DNA from 3 places in the Methylobacterium marchantiae genome. Region 1 is predicted to be linked to each of the others. Evidence: riboswitches for the same ligand, from Rfam matches in the RefSeq annotation. Region 1 holds a riboswitch; each other region holds the start of a gene.
What was found. A riboswitch is a leader RNA that binds a small molecule or an ion and turns the genes downstream of it on or off. The one in region 1 is predicted to bind cobalamin.
Positions count from the first base shown of each region.

Region 1 (10,025 bases):
CACTGGCATAGGCGGAGGCCGAGTAGACCGAGGCGCCGGCCTCGGACACCATCACCGTGGTCAGCTTGAGTTCGGGCTGCTTGGCGATGAGTTCGGCGGCGAGCTTGTCGGTCTCCCGCGAGGCGGTGCCGTTGCCGATGGCGATGAGTTCGACCTTGTGCTCGCGACACAACTTAGCCAGCGAACCGACTGCGCCGTTCCAGTCGCGGCGCGGCTCGTGCGGGTAGATCACGTCAGTGGCCGCGACCTTGCCGGTGGCATCGACCACAGCGACCTTCACCCCGGTGCGGAAGCCCGGATCGAGGCCAAGGGTCGGACGCGCCCCGGCGGGAGCGGCGAGCAGCAGGTCGCGCAGGTTGCCGGCAAAGACGCTCACCGCGCCGGTCTCGGCCACTTGCCGCAGGCGTGATCTCAGGTCGGTGTCGAGGGCGGGTTTCAGCTTGGTGCGCCAGGTCCGGCGTACGGTCTCCATCAGGAAACGGTCGCCCGGCCGGCCATGATCGCCGATGCGGAAGGCGCGAGCGATGCGCAGCTCCTGCCAGGAGGGTACGCCCTTCTCGGCCGCGTCGCCGGGGGCATCGGTGATGTCGAGGTCGAGGATTTCCTCCTTCTCGCCCCGGTACAAAGCCAGGATGCGGTGCGAGGGCAGACGGGTCAAAGGTTCGGAGAAGTCGAAATAGTCGGCGAACTTCTCGCCCGCCGCTTCCTTGCCCTTCCTGACGACGGAGGTCATCCGGCCGCGCTGCCAGACCGTGTCGCGCAGATTGCCGACGAGTTCGGGATCCTCGCCGAACCGCTCGATGAGGATGGTTCGCGCCCCCTCCAGCGCGGCCTCGACATCGGCGACGCCCTTGCCCGCATCGACGAAGCCTGCCGCCGCTTGCTCGGGCGCGCGGTCGGGATGGGCGAGCAAGGCCTCGGCCAGCGGACCGAGCCCGGCCTCCCGGGCGGCCTGAGCCTTGGTGCGGCGCTTCACCTTGAACGGCAGGTAGAGATCTTCGAGCCGCGCCTTGGTGTCGGCCCCGAGGATGCGGGCCTTCAAGGCCGAGTCGAGCTTGCCCTGGCCCTCGATGCTCTCGAGGATGGCGGCGCGGCGCGCCTCCAGGTCGCGGAGATAGGCGAGGCGCTCCTCCAGATCGCGCAGCTGGGCATCGTCGAGGCCGCCAGTGACCTCCTTGCGGTAGCGCGCGATGAACGGCACCGTCGATCCCCCGTCGAGGAGTTCGACGGCCGCGATCACCTGCCGCTCGGCGACCTTGAGCTCCGCCGCGATGGTTGCAGTGATGGCGGCCATGGATTCCTCGCGCGCGTGAAGGGGCCGCGGTGTCTACAGGCCAGGCCGGAGAGCGGTCAAACCGCGTCCCATCGCCCCGCCAGGCTCCGGGGCCGATGTGTTCGTGACAAAGCCCCCCCTGTCGATACCGATTGTCGCGATAGAGGCCGCGGATCACGCTTGCCTGCAATGGACAAGGGGTTCGTCGCAGCGGAAACTTGTCGGAAGAATATGGGGTCAGGGAGAGAATCGCATGAGGCTCAGGCTTGCTCTGGCCGCGTTCGTCGTCGCCTTTTCAGGCGCGGCCTCGGCGGACCCCCGACCTTCCAGGTCGATCCGGCCTGGCCCAAGCCCCTGCCGAACGACTGGATCATGGGCCAGGCCTCCGGCGTCGCCGTGGATGCCGAGGACCATGTCTGGGTGGTGCAGCGGCCCCGCTCCCTAACCGACGACGAGAAGGCGGCGAGCCTCGACCCGCCGCGCACCAAATGCTGCCACCCCGCTCCTCCCGTGCTGGTCTTCGACCAGGACGGCACCCTGATCCGCTCCTGGGGCGGTCCGGGCGAGGGCTATGACTGGCCCCAGAACGAGCACGGCATCCATATCGACCACAAGGGTTTCGTCTGGCTGGCGGGCAACGGCGAACAGGATGGGCTGATCCTGAAATTCACGCCGGAGGGCAAGTTCCTCCTGCAGATCGGCAAGCAGGGTCCGCAGACCAACAGCCTCGACACGACCCGCCTCGGACGGCCCGCCGCCATGCAGGTGGACCCGGAGACCAACGAGCTCTTCGTCGCCGACGGCTACTTCAACCACCGGGTCATCGTGTTCGATGCCGAGACCGGAGCGTTCAAGCGGATGTGGGGCGCCTACGGCAAGCCGCCCACCGACGAGATCCTGCCCGCCTACGACCCGGCCGCCGCACCGGCGCAGCAATTCCGCAACCCGGTCCATTGCGTCCAGATCGCCCGCGACGGGCTGGTCTATGTCTGCGACCGGGCCAACGACCGGGTCCAGGTGTTCCGCCGCGACGGCAGCTTCGTGAAGGAGTTCTTCGTGGAGAAGACCACCCGCGCCAACGGCTCCGTCTGGGAACTGGCGCTCTGGCCCGACCCCGACCAGACCTACCTCCTCAACGCGGACGGCGCCAACAACGAGGTCCGTACGCTCAAGCGCGATACCGGCGAAGTGCTCGGCGCCTTCGGCCGCAACGGCCGCATGGCGGGCGACTTCCACTGGGTCCACAACCTCGCCGTGGACAGCCGGGGCAACGTGTTCACCACGGAGGTGGACACCGGCAAGCGCGCGCAGAAGTTCGTGTTCAAGGGGGAGATGGTGGTGCGCAAGCGGGTGGGGCCGTAGGTGCCCAGAGCTGCGAGGGCAGCTTTCGACTCGACCAGACCGTCATCGAAGTGACGGGGGATGACTGGTTCTGGCCCCGCTAAACCTCAGAATGGGCGATGGCCCAAGAATGTGACGCCCATCGGATCGGCTTCTCGACCCAAGCGATTTCCTCAAAATCGCCCCGCCACTGTCAACCGAACCGCCATCGGTTCCACCGGATGCAGATGTGTGTCCGCCACTCCGCCCGCCGGTTCGCCGCGCAGCCGTGACTCATAAAAATAATCGATCTGGCTCGCCTTGACGTTGAGCAGGTTGAGAATGTCGAGCTGCACCGTGACGCCGTTCTCGAAATTGTAGCCGATGCGGCCGTTCACCAGGGTGGTGGGCTTCGAGCGGACGGAATTGTCCTCGATCAGCGGGCGCGGGCCGAAATAGCGAAGCCGCATCGTGCCAAACCAGCCGAGTGACTCGCCCAGTGTGAAGCCGGCCGCCGCGATGGCGGTGGGCGCGGCGGGAATGCGGCTTCCGGCCGGATCGCGGTCTGCGAAGCGGGCATGCGTCACGGTGAGGTCGCCGTCCAGGGCGAGCCAGGGCGTCACCGCGTAGTGGTTGGTCCATTCGATGCCGGTGCGGCGGCTCGGGCGGCTCGGCTCGGTGGTGCCGGCATCGCCGATGAAGAGGTTCTCGGAGTCGAAATCGAGCTGGAACAGGGTCACCGTCGATTCGAGGCCGGCGATGGAGCGGTTGCGGATGCCGACTTCCGAGCCCACCGAGCGCACCAGCAGCGGCACCCGGTCGAGGGGAAACAGGGGATTGCCCGGATCGACGGTGATGGTGGCACCGCGGGCATCGTTGGAATGGAAGCCCTCGCCGTAATTCACGAACAGCTCGGTCTCGATCCAGGGCCCGAACACCACGCCCAGCTTGGGGCTGACGATGCCGTCCCGCGCCTTGCCCGAGTTCAGCGGGTTGTCCGATCGCACGGTGGCGTCGTAGGCGTCGGCGCGGACACCGACGCTGGTGCGCAGCCAGTCGGTCCAGCGCAGGCGGTTCTCGAAATACAGGGCGGCGCTGCCCTCCTGCACCCGGTCGTCGCGAACGGTGGAGAGCGAGACCCGCGATCGCGTGTTGAACAGGCCGACATGGATGTCGTCGAACCGGGTCTGCACGCCGATCTCGTTCTCCATGGAAAGACCGAACAGCTCGCCCTTGAACACCCGGGCGATCTCGCCGCCGGCGACGGTGCGCCGGTCGAGCTGGCGGAACTGGTCGCCATTGACCGGATCGTTGAGAAAATAGGTGAAGTTGTTGAACAGGTTGAGGTTCGAGCGGATGACATAGGCGCTGGCGCGGGTGACGCCGCCTTCGTCCGACCGGCTCCAGCGCCCGGACAGCGACAGGCGGCTCGCCTCGCCGCCATCGGTGGGATCGAGGGTGCCGAAACGGCCGATCAGGCCTTCGGAAATGGCCCGCTGCGGAATCTGGTTCGTCGCCGTCCAGCGGTTGGAATAGGCCATGCCGGTGAGGGAGAACCCGTCGAGGGCGGTGCCCTGGCTGTAGCGCGCCACGCCGTTGAGCTTGCGGATCGCGTCCGGCACCACCCAGGGGCCGTCATAGACCTGCGCTTCACCCGCCGTGAGGAGGGTCCCCTCCCCTAAAGGAGCCGAGGCGATGGTGAGCGCCCGCTTGTAGCCGAAGCTGCCGATGGAGGTCAGCGCGAGATTGCGCGGCACCGCATCGATCGTGTCGATCCGCACCGATCCGGCGGAAGCGAAATCCCCGTCCCGGGCGAAATACGGACCCTTGTGGAATTCGACCGCGCCGACGAGTTCGGGAATGAGGAAGTTGATGTCGGCATAGCCCTGGCCGTGGGCATGGGTGCGCATGTTGGCGGGCATGCCGTCGATGGTGATGGCGATGTCGCTGCCATGGTCGAGGTTGAAGCCGCGCAGGAAGTACTGGTTGGCCTTCCCCTCCCCCGAATGCTGCGTGACGATGAGGCCGGGCACCGCCTCCAGCACCTCGCCGGGCCGGGTGATTGGACGGTCGTTGAGAACCTTGCCTGTGATCACGCCGGAACTCGACGTCAGCGCAGGAGCAGAAAGAGCGCCGAATGCCTCGGCGCCGCCGGCTCCTCCCGTCGCCCCGCCGAATCCTGGGCCGGCGACTGGAGAGGCAGTCTGCATGTCGGCGGCCACCGAGAGCTCCGACAGTGTCGCCTCGGTGGTGTTTCCCGGTCCGGCCTGGGCAAGGGCCGATGAGCAGGACGTCAGGAGTGCGACGACGAAGAGGGGAGGGAGAACGCGTGGAGGAGAGGCGGACACGGGAGGAACCTCGGGCGACGGCTGTGGCACGTCACCGCGAACGAAGCCGATCCGTGCACGCGAGCGCACGCTCCGACACCCCACCAGGGCACCCCGCCCGATGCGTTTCGCGTGTGACCACGACTGACGGCAGGTCTCCTGGCTCGCGGGTCACCGCCCTCTCATCGTCTTCCCAGAAGCCGGAGCCTCCAGTGACGTGTTGATGATGGGCTCGCCGCTTACAGTTGCGGGGGCAGCCGCGGCATCGGACCATCGAGATCCTCACCGCGTTCCCTTTTGATCCTCCGAAGAGGAACCGTCATGGCCACGCTAGGTCGAGGCTGACGGGACGGTCAATTGCAAGATTCTCCCTCACCGACCATCGCCGTGGCCCTGTCGCATCGCGGCAACGTCCGGCGTCACTCCGGCAGCGATTCGAGGCTCTTCGGCTCTTCGATGATCCGGCCGTTCTTCTCCGCCCGGAAGCGCTTGCCCATCTCGTAGGCCGATTTGCGCATGCGCATGATCCCGCCGAGCGGCCGGTGCGCGGCGAGCCCGTGCCATGGGCTGAAGGACAGGCCGTCATCGACGAAGGCCGCGCGGGCCTCGCTCCAGCTGATCTGCGGTGCGGCCATGAGCGTGGCGATGGTGCGGTAGGAGCTCGCCTCCTCGGGCCAAACCACGGAGGCGTCCTCCACCGGCATGTCGTCCAGGTTCAGGCAGAGTTGCGCCCGCAACTCCCAGGTGCCGCCATGCCGACGGAAATGCTCCAGCACCGCCTCTCGAATCGCGTTCGGGGCGCTCGTGTCGGCGAGGGGCGCGCTCGCGAGCGCCTTCAGTTCGGGCGAGACCGGAGCCAGCGAGATCTTGGCGATGTGGTCGCCGAAGCGAAGCGGGACCTGACTGTAGAAGCTGTCGCCGAGAATATGCGTCTCGGCCTGTCCGCCCAATGTCGCGAGGGTCGGGCTCGGCGAGCCGGTGGTGGCCACGACGGCGCTCTGCACGCCGCGCAGGGCGGCAGAGGCGACCTTCTTCAGGCCCTCCGCCCGGTCGGTGGTCTTGGCGAGGAGCTTCAGCGTCGAGAGGAACTGCTTCGGTCCCGGCGCCGAGAATGCCGGGCCGTTGACGAGCACGAAATCCTGGGTGGCATCCCCCTCCGATCCTTCGAGACGCTCACCCTCGACGCCGACGATCTTGATCGCCACGCCGCGCGGGGTGGAGACGCTGTCGTCCAGAATATCGCCGGGGATGGTCGAGAACCGCATCACTACGGGATAGCGGCCCGGCTTCGCGAACAGGCCCTGCGCCAGTTCGGGGGGCAGGTCGGCGGCCACGCTCAGTTCGGCCTTCAGCGCGCCATGCGCCTTGGCGTGAACGCTGCGGATGGCATGGCCGCCATCCGCGAGGGTCGTCTCGCTGATGGAGCGCATGGTCTCGTTCAGGGATCTGCTGGTCTCGGCCTCGTCGGATTCTGGTGTCTCGACGGTGGGGGTGTAGCGCAGGTAGGGGGTGTTGATCGCCAAGGGGCCTGACTCCGGGGGAAGGCAGAAGCCGCGCCCCGAGCGCTTCGAAGGCACTCAGGAAACTGCCGGCTCCGCAACTCGGTGGTGTTCCAAGGGAGAATCCCCGATCGGAGCCTCCGTTCCGATCCCTGCGACGCCTCGCCGAGTTGTGAGTTCCTCCAGCGGTGATCAGGCCACGTTGTCCCAGGTCTCGCTGATCGGGCGACCGAAGCGCATGAGTCGTGCCCGCAAAATGATGTCGCCGGGCGGTCGTGGGACCGGGGGCCGCCATTCCACATAGAGGCGCCAGCCGCCCGTCTGGGGAACCCGCTCCACCACCGGGTCGACCATGGTGCCGAGACTGGCCGAGACCTCCGCCGCAAGGCTTTCGTCGTGGCCGGCAGGCAGTCCCGGCCCCTCGAAATCGACGACGTAGAGACGTCGCTCCGGGCTCGGCGGCGTGGTCGGGCGCAGTCTTTCCGCCGAGCCGACGCGGGTTGAGACCACCCTGGCAAGGGCGCTCAGTACGGCCGTGTCCGGTTCGCCACCGACGGTGGAGAGGGTGTAGGCGAGGTCGAGGGCACCACCGCCGGCAACCGGTGCCGCCGGCACGAAGGCGGCGACGACGTTGTCCATGTATTCCTCGCGCGAGGGTATCTCGAAGAGCTGCACCGCGCCGACGCCGAACCCGGCCTGCGGCGTGACCCACAGGCCGGGCCGGGCCTCGTGACGCGCCTGGACATCCAGGTAGGCGGCAAAATTTCTTTCGCGCTGGAGGAGTCCGAACCCGTCGAGGGGATCTACCTGGAAGGCCGAGATCTGCGGATCGCGCCGTCCGTTGGTGAGCGGCCGCCATAGCCGGTCGTCCCTGGTGGAGACCACCAGCCCGTCGGAATCATGGACCTGGGGCCTGAAATCGTCGAAGGGCTGGGCGCCGCCCGCCCCTGGTCCATTCTCGCCATGCAGGAACATGCTGGTGAGAGGAGCGAGGCCGAGGCGCGGAATCGCGGCACGCGGATGCAGCGAGGCGGTGACCACCATGCGCGAGGTCTCACCCGGATGGACATCGAACCGATAGGCGCCTGCGAGACTCGGTGAGTCGAGGAGCGCCAGGATGGTGACGGCGCGAGCTTCCGCTTTCGGCTCACAGATCCAGAAAGCCGTGAAATCCGGAAATTCCTCCGCCCCGGGACCGCCCGTCTGGATGGCGGCGCCGCGTGCCGAGAGGCCGTATTCCTGCGTCTTTCCTCTCAGCCGGAAATAGGACGCTCCGAGGAAGACCAGGAATTCTTCTTGATGAGCCGGCTTCGCATCGTCGAATGCGTAGTGCAGACGGAAGCCGGCAAAGCCGAGATCGCTCGGAAAATCCTGTCCGGCCAAGCCCGAGCCGAGGTCGAACAGGCTGGACCGGTAGAGGATCGGCTGCGGCGGACCGTCCGGGGGCTGAAGGAACAGGGCGACGCGCTTCCTCTGCAGGAAGCCGCGATGGAACAGTTGCAGTGAGAACGAATCGCCGAGCCTGGGGGCCGCATCGGGCCGGAAGGTGATCGCCCGATACCCATCGTAGCTGAGGCTCGCGAGAGAAGCCGGGAGGTCGTCGGCAGAGGGCCGGTAGGGCGCGGCGGCGAGGCGGCGGGCCTGCTCCGTGACACCCTCAAAGGTCATCGGCCCGTCCCGCAGCGGGTCGGCCGTGTCGGCGGCCATCGTTCTGGCGGTATTCAGGTCGACGGCACTAGGAATTGCCAGGCCCGCGGCCACGCTCAGCGCGGTTCGCAAGGTCTGCCGCCGCGAGAAGGTATCGCGCCCCGAAAGCTCGTCGCCACCGTCGTCCCGTGTCATCGATGCCCTTTGATCTTCTTGACGGAAGGTCTTCGTGACGGAAGACGGCCCTCTTCAGCCTCGATCGAGTGTCCCGCGCCCCATGTCCATCACACGGTTGTCGCACGACGCATCCCCGGCCGGAATCCCGACCCCTTCGATTCCCGGCAGAGAGTCCGGCGAGACACCCTCGCTCGAGACGCCGTCCTTCCTCGGGCGACGGCTCCTGCTGGCGGTGCCCACACTCGCCACCGCCGCGGCGATCTCCTGGCTCGCCCTCGCCGCCTATGGTCGTCCCGAAGGCGTACTCGGCTGGGCCGTGCTGGTGCTGTTCTGCCTCGTGATGGCGTGGCAATCCTTCGTCGCCTGGCAATATGTCTACGGGCTCGTGGCGGCCGGTCTCGGCGATACCGCCAAATCCGCCATCGAGATCCGCTCCGCCACCGTGCCCGCCACCGCCTCCGGCCGGAGCCGCACGGCCGCCGTGGTCGCGATCCACGCCGAAGACGCGGTGGCGGTGTTCGCCGCGCTCCGGGTCATGGCCCGCTCGCTGCAGCGCCAAAGCGATACCGACCAAGGGGATGGCGACCAGGAAGGCGACGGGTCCGACATCGACATCTTCGTCCTCTCCGACACGCGGGACGGCGCCATCGCCGCGGTGGAGGAGCATGAATTCGCCCGGATCGAGGCCTGGACACGGCTGAACGGCCCCGGCCTTCCGCGCTTCCGCTACCGGCGGCGCCGGGACAATGCGGGCCGCAAGGCCGGGAACATCGCCGAGTTCTGCAGGACCTACGGCTCCGAATACGATTTCATGATCGTGCTCGATGCCGACAGCCTGATGACCGGCGCCACCATGCGCCGCCTCGCCCGGCTGATGGAGGAAGCGCCGAAGGTCGGGCTGATCCAGACCGTCTCCTACGCCACCGGCAGGGACACGCTGTTCGCCCGCATCCAGCAATTCGCCGTGCGGCTCTACGCTCCGCTGTCGATCCGCTGCCTCGAGACCTGGCAGGGAGCGGATGGAAGCTATTGGGGTCACAATGCGATCCTGCGGGTCGCGGCCTTCGCCGACAATGCCGAACTGCCGGTGCTGCCGGGCAAGGCGCCGCTGGGCGGCGAGATCCTCTGTCACGACATCGTCGAGGGCGCGCTCCTGCGCAGGGCCGGCTGGGAGGTCTGCCTCCTCCCGGAAATGGGCGGCACCTGGGAGGAGATGCCGACGAACCTCGTCGATCTCCTCGGGCGTGAGAGGCGCTGGTGCCAGGGCAACATGCAGCATCTGCGCGTCACCACCCTGCCGGGTCTTCGCGCGGCGAGCCGCTGGCACCTCATCGTCGGCATCCTGTCCTACCTCGCCTGCCCGCTCTGGGTGCTGTTCCTCGCCGCCGCCTCGATCCAGGCCGCCGTGACCGGCGATCTCGGCCTGCTGGCCTATGGGCTCACCGGGACGGGCCTCACCGCCCATGCGCTGGCCGCGCTCGTCGTCGCCGTGATGGCCCTGCCGAAGCTCCTCAGTCTCGGCCATGTCCTCGCCTCGGCGAGCCGCCGCGCCGCTTTCGGCGGTACCGCCTCGCTCCTGAAGAGCGCCGTGCTCGAACAGATCGTCTGGGTCCTGCTCTGGCCGGTCATGACGGTCTTTGCCGCCGGCGCCGTCGCCACCACCTTCATCGGCCGCGTGGTACGCTGGGATTCGCAGGTGCGCGACGACCGGCAGGTGCCGTGGTCCGAGGCGATCCGTCTGCAGGTGGATGCCCTGGTGGCGGGCGCTCTGCTCGCCGGTCT
Region 1 is NZ_JBHTND010000002.1:227,524-237,548, reverse strand. Features, by position in the region: gene ACFQ4G_RS02570 (Tex family protein) at 1-1,294, opposite strand, end outside; partial or broken gene ACFQ4G_RS02565 (hypothetical protein) at 1,527-2,635, shown strand; gene ACFQ4G_RS02560 (TonB-dependent receptor) at 2,788-4,941, opposite strand; cobalamin riboswitch at 5,053-5,256, opposite strand; gene ACFQ4G_RS02555 (catalase family protein) at 5,340-6,443, opposite strand; gene ACFQ4G_RS02550 (glucan biosynthesis protein) at 6,612-8,087, opposite strand; gene mdoH (glucans biosynthesis glucosyltransferase MdoH) at 8,344-10,025, shown strand, end outside.

Region 2 (10,025 bases), on a different contig from region 1:
AGATCGCGTCCGGCGATATGGTCACGCTCCACTCGTTTCCGGCCGGCGGCAAGGAATCGCTCCACCCGGACCCGGCACGGGTGCCGGCCGACTACCTCGCCGCCCTGGACACTCTGGTCTCGGGGCCCGGCCCGCATTTCGTCACCGGCCCGGTCCACGTCCGCGGCGCAGAGCCCGGCGACGTGCTCCAGGTCGATATCCTCGACCTGAAATTCCGCATGGACTGGGGTTTCGTGGCGATCCTGCCGCTGCTCGGCACCCTGCCGGACGAGTTCACCGATTACGAGACGATCCATCCCGACATCGATGTCGCCCGCGGCGTCGCGATCCTGCCCTGGGGCGCGGAACTGCCGCTCGATCCGTTCTTCGGGATCATGGGCACAGCGCCGCCCGCCGCCTGGGGCCGTGTCGGCTCGCCGGTCCCGCGCGCCTTCGGCGGCAACATGGACAACAAGGAGCTGAAAGTCGGCACGTCGCTCTACCTGCCGGTCTACAATCCGGGCGCGGGGTTCTATGCCGGCGACGGCCACGGCGTGCAGGGCGACGGCGAAGTGTGCATCACGGCCCTCGAGACCGGGCTCACCGGCACCTTCCGCCTCACCGTGCGCAAGGACCTCGGCTATGCGTGGCCCTTCGCCGAGACGCCGACCGATCTCCTGACGATCGGCCTGCATGAGAGCCTCGACGAGGCCATGCGCCAAGCGGTGCGCGAGATGGTCCGCCATGTCTGTGCGCGGACCGACCTGACCCGCAATCAGGCCTACATGCTGTGCTCGCTCGCTGGAAACTTGCGCATCACGCAGACTGTCGACGGCAACAAGGGCGTCCACATGCTGCTGTCGAAGAGCGCGTTGGCTGCGCCGGTCTGAGTCGCGATGGACGTGCGCCCCGCACCGAACTCGCGTTCAGCGACGCCGGTCCTGGCTCTGGCTCGTGCGGATCGCTTTGCGCGCCCGAGCCTCGTGGATCGAGGCGACCTTGATCAGGAGACTGTGCTCGGCATCCGACGTGGCGCCGGCGGCGCAATTCCGTAGGACGATCGCCGCCCGCACATGCATCAGGGCCCGTTCCAGCATCCGATTCTCGCCCCCATCGCTCCGCCTCTGCTCACCGGTCTACCGGTGCGCGCTTAAGGGATCACCAACTCGACGACGGTCTGGGTTGGTCGGCTCAGGCCTTCCAGGCCTTGAGCGCGGCGAAGGGGCTGGCCGCAGGGTCGGGTTGCGGTGGGTTGAGCACCGGTTCGACCTGCGCCACGGCATCGGCCAGGGAGAAGGCCGACCCGGCATTCAGCTTGCCGCCGGCTGCGTCCTTGTGGCCGCCGCCGCGGAACCGGCGCGCCCCGTCCAGGGCCGTCTCGTTGTTCGAGCGGAACGAGAGCGAGCCGGTACGCTGGACGTTGACGACGCGGCTGGCCCTGCCGCTTTCCATGACGAGGTCAGACACGCGCTGGAACATGCCGGAATCGAGACCGAAGGACAGGAACGTGCCATCGGAGAGGCGATGGAACAGGGCATCCGACTTGGCGAGCGCCCTCGCCATCCGCATCCGGGTGGTCAGGGTCGGGTCATCCTGGTCTTCACCGGCGAGGAGCGTATCGACGAGGCGCAACCGGATTGCGGCGACCTCGGCCTCGATCCGGGCAGGCGATGCGCCCTCTCGCACCACGCCCGCCACCGCACGCAGCAAGGCACTCATGAAGCGGTCGTGCCAGGGATGGCCCACGGGCACCAGGGTGGCGACGTTGTCCCAGAAGATCTCGTCCAGGGCGAGGCCGCCCCGGAAGGTCGGGCGCTCCTTCTTCCACAGGTCGAGGGCATCGACGGATTCGACGAGGGCCTGGAGGTCGCGTGCCACGTCACCCTCGACCTCCCGAGTGGAGTAGAGCGACCGGTGCTCGTAGGCGAGGCGGGTGGCGCAGCGGTCCTCATCGATCAGCACGACCACGTTCGGATCGGATAGCTCGACCCGTGTCAGGCCGGGCGTCTCCGGCACGGGCGAGAGGACGAGGCCCTGCTCGCGAAGCTGATCGAGGGAGGAGGCGTGGTGATCGAGGACGATCAGACGATGCCGCGCTCCCTCCTCCCTGCGCTGGTTCAGGGCCACAAATCGGGTGATGAAGGTCACGGCGACGGCCTCCAGGCCGAGATCCGTCATGACCAGGCATTCCGGTGCCTGCGTACGGCCGAGCCGCTTCAACTCGGCATCGACCACCGGACCGACATCCGCATAGCGCGGAATATGGACGACCCGCGACACGTCGACGAAGGCACCGACGATGGTGGACGCGCCGTAGCCGTCGAGGTCGTGATGGGTCAGTTGGGTGACGGTCAAGATTCGTCCTCGCGGCTCGGGCATTCTTCCGGCCTTATGGGCCAGTCCGGCCGGGTCCGCGACCCACCGCGTGAAAATCCCGTACTCTTATGGCCGATGATCGACCGATGCGGATCCTCGACGGCCTCTCCGTTATGTCCCTGACCTCATGCCTGCGCGTGCTCCCGTCTCGCGAGACCGAGGCCCGCGAGACCGAGGCCCGAACGCATCGCCTGCCGCATCGCCTGCATTCGGGCCTCGTCGATCACGACGGCCCGCGCCTCACGAGCGCAGCATCGCGTCCGTCGATCCGACGATGGTCATCACCAGGCCGCAGGTGAAGGCGCCGATCATGGCGTAGGTGAAAAGTCTCATCAGGATGGTTCGTCCCTCCCTGTCAGGATCAGGTTTCGATAGGGGACGGGGCACGCCACCTCATCGGCCGAGCCGGATGGCGGATACCCGTCGATGCTCGAAGAGCGACCGGTCGATCAGCAGCGGCCACCGCCGGAGGTCTGGCCGTACTGCATCACGGAGCGGGTCTGCTGGTTGGCGTTGCCTTCGGAGGCCGAGCTTGGGGCGCAGGCGCCGTAGGTGTCACGGTTCTGAAAACCAAGGGAGCCGGTCGTGATGTCGTCATAGGGCGACACCGTCAGCGGACGCTCGACCGGGGCGCGGTGGCTGAAGGCCGAGGCTGAAGTGACCGGAGCAGCAACGCCGAAAACAAGGGCGGCAATAGCAGCGGTGACGATGGCTTTCATGGATTTATTCAATCTCCTTCGCAGTACAGCCCGGATTTTTCCGCGCCGTTTGTCTCCGCATGACTAAGATATGGGAAGCCTCTTGCGATCCTGACGTGACAGGACGCACGCGCTGCCAGGGATTAAGGTTTTCCGGCTCACGACACTTGCGGTCGCCCGCCCGGGCGAACGGGCGCCCGCAGGGCTCCCATTGGGCAGATCGGCGAAAGCGGATAGGTTGTCGTCCAAAGGACAAAGAAAGCCCCGGGGATCGTCGATGAGCCAGGACCAGAAACACACCGATGCCGCGCATGCGGTCTTCGATGTCGCCGCCGCCGTGGCGACGTTGCCCGAGACTTCGGCGACCATGGTGGCCGACCACCGCTTCGTCGACGTCCCAGCCGCCAGCGCCCGCGTGTTCCGGGTCTATTCGCCGACACCGCCGCACAGCCACGCCTCCTGCGACGAGTATCTCTACGTGCTGTCGGGCCGCTGCATGATGAAGTTCGCCGATGAGCCGCCGGTGGAAGTGGGACCGGGCAAGCTGGTGATGTTCCAGCGCGGGGTGGTGCATTCGGTGCCGGAGATCCTGGAGGAGCCGATGGTGTTCCTCTCCGTCGATACTCCCCGCCGCGAGCCGCGCGACATCCGCTTCGTCTCCGATGGGACGGGCACGCCCGACACCTTCATGCGCCAGTCCCAGCAGGCGCAGCAGCAGTAGAGAACGGCTTGTATCCCTCCTCCTCGTTCGGAGGGATACGCGCACTGGCGGTCAGCGACTTGATGTCTTGAGCCGCCGCCAACCGACGACGAGCCCCGTGGCCACCAGCGCTCCCGCAAGGAGGTTCAGCAGCCATTGCGCCGTGGTCCTCGCCGGCGGGTGGCCGACGAGAACCGGCAGGTCGAGGCGGTGAAGGGCCGTGAACAGCCAGCGGTTGATGCGGCCCGAGCGGTCGAGCCGGTTGAGGATCTCGCCGCTCCGTGGATCGATATGCAGCCAGGTCGCGTCCGGGTCGGAAAAGCGCAGGCGCAGGATCGGGAGCGTCCCGCTCGTGAGAGCCGACCAATACAGATCGTGGCGGTCCAGGCTCTCCGCGCTCTCCCGTCTCATACCCGCCATTGCGTGACTGGCCGCAGCAAGGATCGCAGCCTCGCCGGGAGCCTCTCCGACAACTCGCGTTCCAGCCCCGGCGAGCCCGAGCACCACCCAGCGTCCACCGATCCGCTGCCAATGCAGGCCGAAGGGGGCCTTCGCAGCGATCTCGCCCAATCCGTCGGCGTCGATACCGATAGGGCTCGGCGCCCCGGCATAGGCCTCGCGCAGGTCGGCGGGTGGTGCGAGGGAGGTGAACCAGCGATTCGGGTTCATGGAGAGCCAGCCACTGACGATGAAGGTGGTGAGCCCGATGCCGCCGGCGAGCCCGGCGAGATGGTGCCAGCGCGCCAGTCCGCGATAGGGCGTGATGCGCCCCCTGGTGTAGCGACGCCTGAGGCGCAGGCGCCAGATGCCGAGAACGAGCCCGGCCAGGGCCGTGACCGCGGCGGTGCCCGAGATCCACAACACCACGTCGCGCCAGAGGTCGACGCGGGCGCGGAGCGGCGTGAGGTAGATCCAGTGGGTGACGGAGCCGACCCAGTTCCAGCCGCGCTCGAACCGCGTCGTGTCGAGGGTGATCTCGCCCGTCACCTGCGAGACGTAGAGCTCGGTTCCGGCCGCGTCGTTCAACGCGACCTTCAGGAAGGGTCGAAGCGGATCGTATCGGGCGGTCACCGTCCACTGGTCGCGATCCACCACCTCCACAGATCCGGCCGGACCCGCGCCCGCGAAACGCAGGGCCGCCTCAGCATCGATGCCGCCGAGTACCGCTCCGGTACGGGCGGAGATCGTGACGCGGCGACCGTCCAAGGCCGACAGCCGGTAGACGGGCTCGTCGCCGCGCATCTCCAGATCGAGCCTGCGAGGCATGCGGGACAGTCCGGCCGCCGACAGGGCGTCGTCCGGCAGGATCGCGACCTCGCCCCATTGAATCGGCCGCAGCCGAGCGAGGCGCTCGGCCTCGGTGAGGCTCGGGAACGGCACGTAGAGCATCACCAGCCCGGAGCCGATCCAGAGGGCGAAGAGCGCGCCCGTGCCGATTCCGAGCCAGCGGTGGCCGAGGACCAGCCATCGCTTCATCGGTTTGAGCAGGCTCACCACGCGACGCTGTAGGCGACCTCGAACGAGCGCGGCCGTCCGAGGATCCAATTGGTGCCGATCCCGTCCACGGCGTTACCGCTGATCGCGTAGGTCTTGTCGAACAGGTTGTAGACCCTGAGACTCAGGCGCGAGGCCGGGGTGACCTGATGGTCGAGGCCGAGATGGGCAAGGGTGTATTCGGGCCGCGGGGCGGTATTGCCGAAATCGCTGAAGACGCGGCCGATGTTCTGGATGCCGATCCGGGCTTCCCAATCACGGGCAAACGCCCAGTTGAGCCAGACATTGGCGACGCGCTGAGGTACGTCGACGGGCTGGTTGCCGGCATAGGAGACCGCCCCCTCCCGGAACTCGTCATATTGCGCATGCAGGAGCGCGAGATTGGCGTCGATGCGCCAGCCGTCGGACAGGCGCAGGACAATGGCGCCCTCCACCCCGTGCGAGGATTGCTGACCGACCTGGGTCGAGAGCATGGGCTGACCCGGCACCGCCGAGATCAGGTTGTCCTTGACGATGCGGTAGCCGGCGAGCGTCCATTCGAGGGCGCCGTTCAGCGCGAGGCCTTTGGCCCCGACCTCGATCTGCTCGCCGGTGGCGAGAGCGAAATTGGCGAGCGATTGCGACAGGCTAATTAGGCTTCCCACCGGATCGGTGGCGGTGGCGTATTGCACGTAGAGGGCCGAATCCGGGGTCGGGTTGTAGACGAGGCCGAAGCGATAGCTCAGGGCCTCGAACGAGCGTTCGAAAGTCGCTCCGGTCTGGAGATTGCGGCGGTGCAGGGTCGGCGCGTCGAAGCGCACGCCGGTGAGGAAGGAGAGTTGGTCGCTGAGGATCAGTCGGTTCTCGGCGAAGACCGAGGCCTGGTTGGTGCTGGTGGCATAGGCTGGGCTCGCGCGGCCATTGGCCGAGAACTGGCCGGGATCGTAATTGAACGGGTCGACGCTGGTGACGAGGCTGCCGCCCGCGCTGGAGAAGTTGTTGGTGTGGCGGAAATCGACGTGGTTCACGTCGAAGCCGACGGCGAACTCGTTGCGGAAGCCGAATACGTTGCCCTTGAACGCCGCGTCGAAGCGGTTCCCGACCTGCTCCTGCTGGTGGTAGATTTCGGTATAGCTGGACCTGTCGATGAGCCCGGTGGCGCGGTTGAATCTGTACTGCTCGACATCGAGCCAGTGGCGCCGGCTCTGCAGGCGGTAAGCGGTGTTGCGGATGGTGATGTCGGCAGACGGCGTCCACTCGGTCTTGAGCTGGGTCCAGTTGTCGGCCCAGGTGATCTTGGCTCCGTTGACGTTGTAGTTGTTGAACCGGAGGGCCTGGACGATCTTTCCGTCCACCAGCGGCGTGCCCCAGTAGCGGGCGGGCTCCTGATACCCGAGATCGTGGCTGAGCGTCACCGCGAGATCGGGGGTGAGCTGGAACAGCAGGGCGCCGGAGACCGCAAGGTTGCGGAAATCGCCGTTCGGGCTGAGCCAGCCGCCGTCTCGGTTGCCGCTGACGTTGAGGCGATAGGCTACCGTGTCGCCGATGGGACCGCCGAGATCAAGGGCGAGACGCGCGAGGCCGTCCGAGCCGGTGGCGACGCGGGCGGCATGGATCGGCGTGAAGCTCGGCTTCTTCGAGACCACGTTGACGACGCCGCCGATGGCGCCGTCGCCGTAGAGCACCGAGGCCGGGCCGCGCAGCACCTCGATCCGCTCCACATTCCAGGTATCGAACGGGAAGGTCACGGTGCCGGCGCCGACGAACAGGCGGGTGCCGTCGTAAAGCTGCTGGATCGAGTTCGGCCCGGCGAAGCCCCGGCTGGAGAAGGCGCCGTTGCCGTTGCCCGGCGAGGCGATGGTGGTGATGCCGGTGGCGTTCTGCGTCACCGCCTCGACCACCGTGTTCTGGCCTCGGATGCGGGCGGTCTCGCCGCTTATGATGTCGAGGCTCGCCGGAGTCTCCAGTGGCGTCAGGCCGAGGCGGCTGGCGCTGCGCGACGGTGTGGCAAGGTTGAGCCCGACGGGGTTCGCCCGCGTGAGGCTCGGGCCGCTTCCCTCCACCGTTAGCTGGTCGAGAGTGACGGCGTCCTCGCCTCGCGCCGCCCCGGCGAGCAGGGTCGAGGCGAGGAGCGAGAGGAGGATGGGGCCAGTGCGACTGGCCGCAGACGATGGCAGCTGTGTGGGTCGAGGAGCGCCGGAGGAGGTTGGAGACGTCATGATGATCGGGATAACCGGAGTTAAGGCAGGCCGGCGGCAGCGATCCACTTCGATAGATCAAATGTTATAACGTTACAATGTATCGATCGCACGGAAACTGCGCGAACGTGACCTTGCGGTCGGGTCGCACGGCTCAACGAGAACGAGATTGGAACGGAAACGATCGGACATCGCAGGCAGACGGCAGGCGCGGCTCAGCGCAGTGGCACGTCACCGCGAACGAAGCCGGTTCCTGCACGCGAGCGCACGCTCCGACACCCCACCAGGGCACCCCGCCCGATGCGTTTCGCGTGTGACCACGACTGACGGCAGGTCTCCTGGCTCGCGGGTCACCGCCCTCTCATCGTCTTCCCAGAAGCTGGAGCCTCCAGTGACGTGTTGATGATGGGCTCGCCGCTTACAGTTGCGGGGGCAGCCGCGGCATCGGACCATCGAGATCCTCACCGCGTTCCCTTTTGATCCTCCGAAGAGGAACCGTCATGGCCAAGCTAGCCGAGCGTGGACAATCGCGTCAACGACGCCCGGGCAACACTCTCTCAAGAAAAAGCCCCGGACCTTGCGATCCGGGGCCTCTTCTCATCGGATGTCTATCACTCACCAGCGGTACGTCACGGAACCGGTGATGCGGCGGCCTTCGCCATAGTTGCACCCCACGAAGTTGATCTGTTGCGAGCAGGTGCCGACATAGACGCGGTCCGTTAGGTTATTGGCAGCGACTTGGAAGCGCCAATTCTCGTAGGTGTATCGGATGGAGGCGTCCAACAGGACGTAATCCGGCACGCGGATTGTGTTCTGCGAGTCGCCGAACGTGTCTCCAATGTAACGAAAGCCGCCGCCGATTCCGACCCCGCGGAACAGCCCGGTCTGGATCGTGTAATCGAGCCACGTGGCGGCGGTGAAGTTCGGCACCTGGATCGGTCGCTTACCGACTGCACTCAGATTGCCGATGGGTGCATCGTCCTTCGTCACTTCGGCCTGCAGGACCGTGAGCGACGAAATCAGCTTCAGACCATCGAGCAGGTCCACGGTTGCTTCGCTCTCGAAGCCCCGCACCTCGATCTCGCCATTCTGGTAGAAGGCCTGCTGCAACGGATCGTTCGGGTTGAAGAATAGCGCATTGGTCTTCTTCGTGTTGAACACGGAGAAGAGGACCGATGTCGCCTGGCCCGGCGGCTGGAACTTTACACCGGCTTCGATGGTCTCGCCGATCTCGGGCTTCGCCGGCGTGATGTTGTAGGTCAGCGGAACTGGACCAATGCCGGGAACATTTGCCGTCGTGCTGGTCTGCAGGAAGACCGGCAGCACGTTGAACGAGCGGGCAGCCGAGACGTAAGGCGTCAGGCCGTTGTCGAATAGATACGAGAGCCCGATCCGGCCGCTATAGGATTGGGCGTCTTGGTTCGCGCCGAAGGTCGTCGGAATGCCGTTGGGAACCCCGAAGCTGTCGAGTTGCTGACGAACGGCATCAATGACCGGATTTTGTGCCGCCGTCTTCGTGGTCACCCAATCGTAGCGGGCGTTCATGCTGAGCAGCCAGCGATCGTAGAATTTCACTTGATCTTGAGCATAGACGCCGACCTGCTCCTGCTCAAGCCGTGATAGGAGTGAGCGCGGAAGTTGGGCGACGGGCTGTCCGTAGACGGGGTTGAGGATGTCGAGAGGGCCGACGAAGGGTCCGATGCCGAGCAGTGCGAAACTAGTACCGCCGAATTGGTCGCTCTTGTTGTTGATCTTGCTGTAATCTATTCCTAGCAAAGCGGTATTCTTAATGTAATCAAACTGCGAATCATGCTGGATCTGGGTGTCGACGGTAAAGACGCCGTAATCCTCGCGCCAAGTCTGGGCCTCGCGGTTTATGAGATTGGGCATCCCAGGCGTGATGGCGGTGGAGTAGATCGCATTATAATCCGTCGAAGCGTGAGCGTAGCGTAGGTTCTGGCGCACGATCCACTGATCGTCGAACCGATGGGAGAACTGGTAGCCACCCTCGAAATGCTCGGCGAGGAAGCGCGAGAAGCCCGGCTCCCCAAGGAAGCGACTGCGCAACTGCGCCTTATAGGGATTGCTGCCGTTGGTGTACTCGCGCGGAATAGCGCGGAAGGTATCGCCGGTGCGATCCTTCTGGTAGTTGCCGAGCACCGTCAGGCTGGTATCGGCCGAAGGTACAAAGGTCACGGCGGGAGCAATATAGATCCGGTCGAGATCAGTATAGTCGACTTGCGTGCCGCCCTCTCGAAGAAGGCCGGTAATGCGGTAGAGGATGGTCTTCTCCGGATTCACCGGACCACCGAGATCAAAGCCGAACTGCTTGCGGTTAAAGCTGCCATATGAGCCGAATATTTCCCGCAGCGGCACGGCTGTCGGCTTCTTTGTGATGAAATTCACGAGACCGCCCGGATCGTTGAGCCCGAACAGGCCAGAGGTCGGCCCGCGCAGCACATCGATACGTTCGACTCCGTAGGGTTCTATCGGAAAGCCCGAGAAGCTCGTCTGCGGAAGGCGCAAGCCATCCTTGTAGATGCCGCGCTGGGTCTGGTCGAAACCGCGAATGATCAATTGATCGAAGCGACCGTCCTGGCC
Region 2 is NZ_JBHTND010000010.1:26,617-36,641, forward strand. Features, by position in the region: gene ACFQ4G_RS09185 (acetamidase/formamidase family protein) at 1-869, shown strand, start outside; gene ACFQ4G_RS09190 (hypothetical protein) at 906-1,076, opposite strand; gene ACFQ4G_RS09195 (dimethylmenaquinone methyltransferase) at 1,171-2,334, opposite strand; gene ACFQ4G_RS09200 (hypothetical protein) at 2,805-3,074, opposite strand; gene ACFQ4G_RS09205 (cupin domain-containing protein) at 3,331-3,774, shown strand; gene ACFQ4G_RS09210 (PepSY domain-containing protein) at 3,826-5,229, opposite strand; gene ACFQ4G_RS09215 (TonB-dependent receptor) at 5,244-7,445, opposite strand; cobalamin riboswitch at 7,736-7,939, opposite strand; gene ACFQ4G_RS09220 (TonB-dependent siderophore receptor) at 8,040-10,025, opposite strand, start outside.
Region 2: it holds a riboswitch for cobalamin, as region 1 does, so the genes downstream of both, ACFQ4G_RS09215 (TonB-dependent receptor) here and ACFQ4G_RS02560 (TonB-dependent receptor) in region 1, are expected to answer to the same signal.

Region 3 (10,025 bases), on a different contig from region 1:
GATCGAGGCGATCGGACGGCTCACCGGCGCGCAGCCCGGCGCCAAGGCGGAGGGCGTCGCGGTCCTGGGGGACAAGCGAATCCTCGTGATGTTCGACAGCGTCAAGGACGGCGGACCGCTCGAATACAAACTTCCGCAATAGCCGAACTCACGCGCTCCACCTTCCGTCTTTAGGCCGGAGGCGGCGCGGCGGCGGGCGTCGATACGCCCCGCCGCGAGGCGTCCCGGTGCAGGGCCGACAGCACCACGCGCCGGACCGGCCCGCTCGATCGGGCCGCATGGCGCGCCACCCACCACAGAGCAAAGGCAGTGACCAGCCGCAGCATGATGATGATGATGAAGCTGTTGACGGTGTTCGACACCTCGAAGCTGCGCACCGTGACGACGTTCGAGGGCACCTCGAACAGGAAGTAGCCGAGGAAGAACAAGGACGCCCCGAGCCCGTAGGCACTCTCGCTCAGGGACAGGTCACCGACCATCTGGAGCTTGGCGCAGGAGATGTTCTGCCGGTCGATATCGGCGATGAGATACATCAGCCCGAGGAGCGGCGTCATACGCAGCGTCACGGTCCTGACCGTATCAAGCGCGAGGCGCCGATCGACCTGAGGGAGCGGCGGCGTCATCGGCTGTTTCCTCGACGGCTAGCCCCTCGAACGTGAGTTTCACAGGCAGAGCCTACGCCGCCGGACGGCTAGCGCGCCAGCGCGAGCAGGCGGTCGCAATCGACATGGTCCTCGAGATGTCGCGCCAGGGCGTCGAGGACGCGCTCGACCTCTCCCTCGTGGGAATGGCCGTCAGACGCCGCCCCCAGGCGCGCGAGCCAGGCGACCCGCTGGCGATCGTCGGCGAAGAGACCGTGGACGTAGGTGCCGCAGACCCGCCCGTTCTCCGACACCGCACCGTCAGTCCGTCCGTCTTCGAAACGCAGGAGCGGCGTCGCCGCGTCGGGACCCGACGTGTCGCCCACATGCATCTCGTAGCCGCTGAAAGGCAGGTCGTCGGCGAGCGTCCGGCCGCTCACTGCCTCGAGGCGCTTCAGGGGGGTCATGACCGTATCGACGTCGAGGAGCCCGAGACCGGGGACGCTGCGCGGATCTCCCTCGATCCCGTGCGGGTCGCTCACCACGCGCCCGAGCATCTGGTAGCCGCCACAGAGGCCGAGCACATGGCCGCCGCGGCGCAGATGGGCGTGGATATCCACGTCCCAGCCCTCGCGCCGCAAGGCTTCGAGATCGTCGATCGTGGTCTTCGAGCCCGGCAACAGGACGAGGGCGATGTCGCCGGGAATCGCCTCGCCTGGCCTGATCAGCACGACCTCCACCTCCGGCTCGGCCCGCAGCGGGTCGAGATCGTCGAAATTGGCGATGCGCGGCAGCACAGGCACCGCGATGCGGATGCGCGTCCGGCTGGAGGAGGCGGAGCCGGCGAGGCCGAGGGCGTCCTCGGCCGGGAGCCGAGCGGCTTCGGGGAAGTGCGGCACGAGGCCCAAGGCCGGCCATCCGGTGGCCTTCGCGACGATACGCATCCCGTCCGCGAACAAGGTGGGATCGCCGCGGAAGCGATTGACGATGAAACCGGCGATCATCGCCGCATCCTCGGCCTCGATCACCGCCCTGGTGCCGACGAGGCTGGCGATGACACCGCCCCGGTCGATGTCTCCGAGTAGGATCACGGGCGTATCGGTGGCCCGGGCAAAGCCCATATTGGCGATGTCGCCCTTGCGCAGGTTGACCTCCGAAGCCGAGCCGGCACCCTCGACGATGACGAGGTCGGCCTCAGCCTTCAGATGATCGAAACTCTCCAGAACGGAGGCCAGCAGCCTCGGCTTCCAGGCCTGAAAGTCCCTCGCCTTCGCCGTTCCGACCATGCGGCCCTGAACCACGACCTGCGAGCCGGTCTCGCTCTGGGGCTTCAGCAGGACTGGGTTCATGTGGATGGAGGGCGCCACGCGGGAAGCCCGCGCCTGCAAGGCCTGCGCCCGGCCGATCTCGCCGCCATCGGCGGTGACGGCGGCATTGTTCGACATGTTCTGCGGCTTGAACGGCCGCACCGTCAGCCCGCGTTGCGTGAAGGCCCGGCACAGGCCCGCGACGATCAGCGACTTGCCGACATCCGAGCCGGTGCCCTGGATCATGAAGGCGCGGGCGGTCATGCGTTCAGATCGGGTCCGGCGAGAGGGAAGGCGTCGCGAGCCCTATCACGGTCGTGACGGCGAGGCACAGGCAGGATCGTCAGGCCGCGCGGCCCGGCGGAAATCGAGGATGGCGGCAGCGTAGGTTTCCACCACCTCCGAGAACGGCACCCGCTCCGCCGTGAACAGGACGGCGCGATGGCTGAAGAGGCGGTCGGGAATCGCGAGGGTACCGCATGCGGATGCGGGTGGAGCCGCCTGGTCCCATCCGGGCGGGAGGGGATGCCACAGGATGTCCGCGCCGATCGTCTGGCGCGTGGCTCCCAGCGCCTGGACCGCCCTGCCGAAGGGCGTGTCGGTCGTCTCGAGGAGGCGGTTCATCTCAGGCGTCAGCCGCTCGGGCACATACCAGTTGTCGGCTTCCGACAGGACGTGGTCGCCGCAGGCGAGCCGGACGCGGCGATACTTCAGGACAGTCTCCGGTCCGGCCGCAAGTCGCCGTCGCGTCTCCTCGGAGGCGGGCTTGTCCACGTCTCGCAGGAGGGTCGCTGCGAGTCGTGGCGTCGGCGCCATGCCGTGCTCGGAACACCAGCCTTCCAGCGTCGCCGTGGCGCTGCGACTCGCCAGAAGCCTCGCGTTGAGCCCCTCCATCACCGCGAGCGCCTCGACGCGACCGAGATAGGTGTCGGGCCATGAGGGGACGGACTCGGAGCGAACCTGCTGAACGCCACTCATGACCAACAGTCCGAGCGCAACGAAGAACACCCGCATCAGAACTCGATCCCCTCCTGCGCCTTCACGCCCGCGGAGAAGTGGTGTTTGACGCTGCCCATCTCGGTGACGAGGTCGGCGGCCTCGACGAGGGCCGGCTTTGCGTTGCGGCCGGTGACGATGACGTGGAGGTCGGACCGGCGCGCGCGGAAGGCGGCGACCACTGCGTCGATGGGCAGGTAGTCGTAGCGGAGCGCGATGTTGAGTTCGTCGAGGAGGACGAGGCGAATGGTCGGGTCGGCCATCAGCTCCTCGGCCTTGGCCCAGGCCTGCTCCGCGGCGGCGATGTCGCGGGCCTTGTCCTGGGTCTCCCAGGTGAAGCCCTCGCCGAGCGTATGCCACTCGATCCGGTCGCCGAAAGCCTTCAGCGCGTGTTTCTCGCCGGTGTCCCAGGCGCCCTTGATGAACTGGACCACGCCCACCCGCCAGCCATGGCCGAGCGCTCGCAGGACGAGGCCGAGTCCCGCCGTGGTCTTGCCCTTGCCAGGGCCGGTATTGACGATGAGGAGCCCTTTCTCGATCGTCTTCTCCGCGACCTCCGCGTCCTGAACGGCCTTGCGCTTCTCCATCTTCTCGCGGTGACGGTCGGCCTCCGCATCGCTCATGTCCGCGTCGTTCATGCGCTCGCTCCCGGTTGGGGTTTCACGATCATCGGCAGCCCCGCCACCATGAACACCACATGGTCGGCCCGCGCGGCGAGGCGCTGGTGCAAACGCCCCGCCGCGTCGCGGAAGCGACGGGCCAGCGCGTTGTCCGGCACGATGCCGAGCCCGACCTCGTTGCCGACCAGCACCACCGGCCCCGGCGTCCGATCGAACGCCTCGATCAGGGCCGCGGTCGCTACCTCGCTGTCAGCCTCGGACAGGATCAAATTGGTCAGCCAGAGGGTCAGGCAATCGACCAGCACCGGCCCGGTCGATGCGGCGACGGCCTCGGCCAGGTCGACGGGCACGTCCCGCGTGATCCATCCGGCCGATCGGCGAGATCTGTGAAGGGCGATGCGCTCCCGCATCTCGTCGTCCCAGGCCTGTGCGGTGGCGAGGTAGAGCCAGGGTGCAGGGCAGGATTCGATCAGCCGCTCGGCGTGGAGGCTCTTGCCGGAACGGGCGCCGCCGAGCACCAGAGTCAGTCGGGGAGGAAGCTGCCGCATGGCTCCCTTTAGCGCGAAATCACGGCGCGTGGTCAAAGCCGTTAAAACGTCCTGACGGCGCGTTGTCAGCGCTCGCGCGAGCGCGTAGAAGCGAGGTTCGGACGGTGCCCCGGCGACGGGGTGAAAAGGGAATGCGGTGAGGGCTCGCGCCTGAAACCGCAGCTGCCCCCGCAACTGTGAGCGGAGACGGGCCTGCCATCGGCCACTGGAGCGATCCGGGAAGGCGGCAGGAACGGACGACCCGCGAGCCAGGAGACCTGCCTTCCGAAGGGGACATCTGTCCTCCCGCTCGATTCTCGAACGCCGCCGGCGGGGCGGCCGGAGACATGACACGATGACGACCAACACCCTCGTCCTGACCGGCATCCGCAGCAACGAGCGCCTCGGCGCGGTGCTCATGGCCGCTTTCCTCGGCCTCGGCCTCGTTTTCATGGCCGGCTTCGCTCCGGCGATGGCGCTGCACAACGCAGCCCACGATTTCCGGCACGCCCAGAACTTCCCCTGCCACTGACCGCCTCGCGCTCAGGCAGGACCCACCTCATGATTATCCGGCTCGTGTCGGCGGCCCTGGTCGCCGGCTTCCTCGCGGCTGTGGTCGCGACGGGACTTCAGCTCGCCCTCACCTCGCCGCTGATCATCGCGGCGGAGCGCTACGAGAGCGGTGAAGCCACCGCACCGGCGGCGCACTGGATGCCGCGCGACGCGTCTCCGGCCTCCCTCATCATCCGCGCGCATTCGAGCCACGAGCATGGCGGAAAAACGGAAGGTGTCGAAGGCGGCGAGGTCGCTCCGGCTTGGCAGCCGGGCCCCGGCCTCCCGCGCATGGCCTTCACGGCCCTCGCCACCCTCGTCGGCGGCGTCGGCTATGCGCTGCTTCTCGGCGCGGCGCTGATCGCCTGCGGACGCGAACCGAACCCGGAAATAGGCCTGCGCTTCGCCATCGCCGGCTTCCTCGCCGTCGCCCTTGCACCGGCACTCGGCCTGCCTCCCGAGCTTCCCGGCATGGAGGCGGCCCCGCTGGCCGAACGCCAGTTCTGGTGGATCATGACCGCGGCGGCCACCGCCATGGGGCTGTACCTCATCGCGATCCGCCGGTCCTCCATCGCCATCGCAGGCGGCATCGTGCTGCTCGTGGCGCCCCATCTGGCCGGCGCGCCGGAGACCAGCCACACCGCCTCCGCCCTGCCGCCAGGCTATGCGGCACAGTTCGCCGCGCGCTCGCTCGGCATCGCTTTCGTGTTCTGGGCAGTGATCGGCCTGGCTTTCGGGTGGGCGTGGAACAGCTTCGGGCGGAAGATCGCGGTGGCGTCCCGTGCCTGACGACGGCACCGCAAACGGCGTCGGGGCCGGCGATCCCGTCGTCCTCTACGTCTGCGCCACCTGTCGCGCTGCAGGTGATCCGTCCGAGCCTCGTGCCGGCGCGCTGCTGCTGTCGGCCCTGAGGGAAGCGGTCGCGGAGACCGTTTCATCAAACGTCAGGGTAGAGAGCACGGAATGTCTCTCGGTCTGCAAACGCCCCTGCACCGTCGCCGTGGCCTCCGAAGGCCGCTGGACCTACGTCTACGGCGATCTCGACCCTATCGAATCCGCCAGGACCATCCTCGCGGGCATCGGCCTGTATGCGGAGACCCCGGACGGCATCGTGCCCTGGAAGGCACGGCCGGAGGCGTTCCGCAAAGGCGTCGTCGCCCGCATCCCCCCGTTTCCCCCGCGTCACGCGGTCAGAATTCCGGACGCCGCCGAATGAGCATCGTCGAGAAGATCCCCTGCACCATCGTCACCGGCTTCCTCGGAGCCGGGAAGACGACCCTCGTGCGCCACCTCGTGGAGAATGCCGGCGGACGGCGGCTGGCCATCATCGTCAACGAATTCGGCGATATCGGCTTCGACGGGTCGTTCCTCGCGGCCTGCGGCATCGAGGGCTGCCAGGACGAGGACATCGTCGAGCTCGCAAACGGTTGCATCTGCTGCACCGTGGCCGACGATTTCGTTCCGGCCCTCAACAAGCTCCTCGACCGGGCCGACCCGCCCGAGCACATCCTGATCGAGACGTCGGGCCTTGCCCTGCCGAAGCCCCTGGTCCAGGCCTTCCACTGGCCGGCGATCCGTTCGCGGGTGACGGTGGACGGGGTCATCGCGGTGATCGACGGCCCTGCCGTCGCCGCCGGTTTCTTCGCCGACGATCCGGCGGCCCTCGCCGCCCAGCGCGCGGATGATGCCAGCGTCGACCACGACAACCCGTTGGAAGAGGTATTCGAGGACCAGCTCCTCTGCGCCGACCTCCTCGTGATGAACAAGGCCGACCTCCTCGACGAGGCCGGCAAGGCCAAGGTCCGTGCCGAAGTCGAGCGCCAATTGCCCCGCGCGGTGAAGATGGTCGAATCCGAGCATGGTCGCCTCGATCCGCGCGTGATCCTCGGCCTCGGCGCCGCAGCCGAGGACGACCTCGACGCCCGCCCCTCGCATCACGGCGAAGGGGAAGACCACGATCACGACGATTTCGATTCCGTGGCGATCCCGGTTTCGTCCACCGCCAGTGCCGAAGATCTCGCCGCCCGCGTGGCCCGTGCCGCCGAGACGAAGGGCGTGCTGCGGATCAAGGGCTTCGCCGAGGTCACCGGCAAGCCGATGCGTCTCGTGGTCCAGGGTGTCGGCGCACGCATCGCCCATCATTACGACCGCCCATGGCGGGCAAGCGAGAACCGGGACGGCCGCCTCGTCGTGATCGGGCTCAAAGGCTTCGATCAGGCGGCGGTGGCATCCGCCCTGGCGGGATGAGGCCGCTCATGCGCCTGCGCGAACGAGCGTCACTGCGCCCTTCGTGGCGCGCGGCGGCGTTGGTTTTGGGCCCTGCCGACCCCATCCAGGCTAGCGGCTGTTCCGGCAGGCGCCCTCGCCCCGAGGCGCCGGCGCCTGCAAGCGCCGCGCGGCGCCCGCCATGCATCTGATTCGCGTCGACACGGTCAGCCTCGACGAGGGCGAGGCCGCCATCGATCTGGGCCAGGCGCCCGGGGACATCGTGTTCCTGTCCTTCACCGATTCCGACCTATCGGGGCTGGCCGGCGCCCACGCGGCCGAGCGGGACGCGGCCGGGGACGGTTTCCCGACCCTGCGCCTCACCAAACTCGCGCGGCTGCGACACCCGATGTCCGTCGATCTCTACGTGGACGGCGTCATCGCGCGCTCGAAGATCGTCGTCATCCGCTGTCTGGGCGGCCTCGATTACTGGCGCTACGGCATCGAGCGGGCCGCCACGGCGGCCCGTGCCGGCGGCGTCAAGCTCGTGGTGATTCCCGGCTGCGACAAGCCGGATCCGCGCCTCACCGCCTATTCCACGGTCCCGTCCGATCTCGTCGAGACGCTTGAGAAGTACTGCCGCGCCGGGGGAACCGACAACCTGCGCCAGATGCTCCGGCGGCTGGCGCAGGAGATCGGATATGGCCTCGATGCGGCGCCCCCGATCGCCCTGCCGAGGGGCTTCGCCTGGTGCTCCGGCTGCGGCCCTGTATCCGCGGAGATCGCGCTCGCGGCCGCTGGATTGCATCGCCCTCTCGCCCTTCTCCTCGTCTACCGTTCGGCCGTGCTCGGCGGCGACACAAGACCGATGGTAGAAGTGGCCGCCGCGCTCGGAGAGCGCGGCATCGGAACAGTCACCATGGCGGTGGCGAGCCTGAAGGACCCGGCCGCCCTCGACGTCGTGCGAGGCTCGATCGCGTCGCGCCGGCCCGACATCGTCATCGCGGCCACAGCCTTCTCGGCGCGCGAGGATACCAGCTTCGTCCTCGACGCCGTCGACGTTCCCATCCTCCAGGCCTTCACCATCGGTGCGGCGAAGAACGCCTGGGAGGCCTCGGCGCGGGGCATGAACGCCGCCGACCTCGCCATGCAGGTGGCTCTTCCGGAGTTCGACGGGCGCCTCGCGGGCTTCCCGATCTCGTTCAAGGAGGACGGGCCGGAGACCGACGGCTTCAGCGAACGCCGCGCCGTCCCCTTTCCCGCCGGGATCGCGGCCCTGGCCGACCGCGCCTCTGCCTGGATCGCGCTGAAGCACCGCCCGCGAAGCGAGCGCCGCCTTGCCCTCGTCCTGTCCGACTATCCTGCCCGAGGCGGGCGGGCAGGCTTCGCCGTGGGGCTCGACACGCCGGCGAGCGCACGAGCCATCGCGGAGGTGCTGCGGCACGCCGGATATGCGGTCGGAAACCTGCCGGAGCCGGATGTGCTGATGCGCGGGCTGACGAAGGAAGCGCCGACTTTCGCCGTGCCGCTCGTCGCCTATCGCGGCTGGCTCGCCACGCTGTCGCAGGAGGAGCGCGACACGCTCGAGCAGCGCTGGGGGAAGCCGGAATCCGACCCTTTCTGCGTCGAGGGGGCGTTCCGCTTCGCGATGGTGCTCACCGGCTCTCCCTGTTGTTCAAGATCGCATCCCGAGGTGACGGCGCACGGCGCCGGCCTCGGAGGCCTCGCCGTCTTCCTCCAGCCCGACCGCGGCCGGGCTGCCGACCGGAAGGCGGGCTATCACGATCCCGACGAGCCGCCGACCCATGCCTATCTCGCCTTCCATCTCGGATTGCGCCAGCGATTCGACGCACTGATCCATCTCGGTACCCACGGCACCACCGAGTGGTTGCCGGGCAAGGCGGTGGCACTGTCGCCGACATGCTGGCCGGCGCGGGCGATCGGGCACCTCCCCGTGATCTACCCGTTCATCGTCGACGATCCCGGCGAGGCGGCTCCGGTGAAGCGCCGGCTCGGCGGCATCGCCCTCGGCCACCTGACGCCGCAGACCGAATGCGCCGGGCTGACGCCCGAAGCGGCCCGCCTGCGCGAACTCGTGGAGGAATATTCCTCGGCGAGCGTGCTCGATCCCCGCCGGGCCGAGATCATCGCCCGCGCGATCCTCGACGACGCACGCGATGCCGGCCTGCTCTCGGGCGCCGGAATCGACGCGGACACGCCGATGGCCGACGCTCTCACCGCCCTCGACGCCCATCTGTGCGATCTCGGCGAAGTGACCACCCGCGACGGGCTGCACGTCTTCGGCGATGCCCCCGACGATGCACCAGACAGCGTGAGGGCCTGCGCGGCGGGCGAGCGGGCGGGGCTGCTCGCGGCCCTCGACGGGCGCTTCGTTCCTCCCGGCCCCGCCGGGTCGCCCTCGCGCGGGCGCACCGACGTGATGCCCACCGGGCGCAACCTCACGACCCTCGATCCGCGCAGCCTGCCGACGCGGGCCGCCGCCCTGCTCGGAGCCAGGGCCGCCGACGCCGTTGTGCGGCGCTATCTTCAGGACGAGGGCGAGTATCCGGCCCGCATCGTCATGGATCTCTGGGCCTCGCCGACCCTGCGCACCGGCGGCGAGGACGTGGCCCACGCCCTCGCGCTGATGGGCGTCCGCCCGACCTGGGACCACGCCTCCACCCGCGTCACCGGTTTCGAGGTGCTGCCCCTCGCCCTTCTCGACCGGCCCCGGATCGACGTGACCATGCGGGTCTCCGGCGCGTTCCGCGACACGTTCCCCGAGACCCTGTCGCTCCTCGCCCGCGCCGCCGACGCCGTGGCCGGACGCGACGAGGAGGATGCGGAGAACCCGCTCGCCGCCGCGCGCCGCCGGGGCGAGGCCTCGGCCCGCGTCTACGGTGCCGCACCCGGCCGTTACGGAGCCGGCGCCGGCGAACTCGCCCTCGACGGGCAATGGCAGAGTCGCGAAGAACTCGGCCGAGCCTATCTCGATGCCACCTCGCATGCCTATGGCGGCCAGCAGGATGCGGCGGATGCCGGCTTCACCGCCCGCGTCGCGCAGGCCGACGCCTATGTCCACGCCTTCGACGTCGCCGAACGCGATCTCCTCGACGGCGACGCCGCAGTGGAGGCCATGGGCGGGTTCGCCTCGGCCGCCGCCCTCACCGGCGCAGTACCCGCGCTCTACAGCCTCGACGTGGCCGACCCCGAGACCCCGAAAGCCCGGACCGCCCG
Region 3 is NZ_JBHTND010000001.1:187,867-197,891, reverse strand. Features, by position in the region: gene ACFQ4G_RS00955 (DUF3616 domain-containing protein) at 1-142, shown strand, start outside; partial or broken gene ACFQ4G_RS00950 (MFS transporter) at 372-554, opposite strand; gene ACFQ4G_RS00945 (cobyric acid synthase) at 692-2,152, opposite strand; gene ACFQ4G_RS00940 (hypothetical protein) at 2,198-2,866, opposite strand; gene cobO (cob(I)yrinic acid a,c-diamide adenosyltransferase) at 2,902-3,507, opposite strand; gene cobU (bifunctional adenosylcobinamide kinase/adenosylcobinamide-phosphate guanylyltransferase) at 3,519-4,052, opposite strand; cobalamin riboswitch at 4,138-4,331, shown strand; gene ACFQ4G_RS00925 (CbtB domain-containing protein) at 4,387-4,563, shown strand; gene ACFQ4G_RS00920 (CbtA family protein) at 4,593-5,372, shown strand; gene ACFQ4G_RS00915 (DUF1636 family protein) at 5,365-5,799, shown strand; gene cobW (cobalamin biosynthesis protein CobW) at 5,796-6,830, shown strand; gene cobN (cobaltochelatase subunit CobN) at 6,991-10,025, shown strand, end outside.
Region 3: it holds a riboswitch for cobalamin, as region 1 does, so the genes downstream of both, ACFQ4G_RS00925 (CbtB domain-containing protein) here and ACFQ4G_RS02560 (TonB-dependent receptor) in region 1, are expected to answer to the same signal.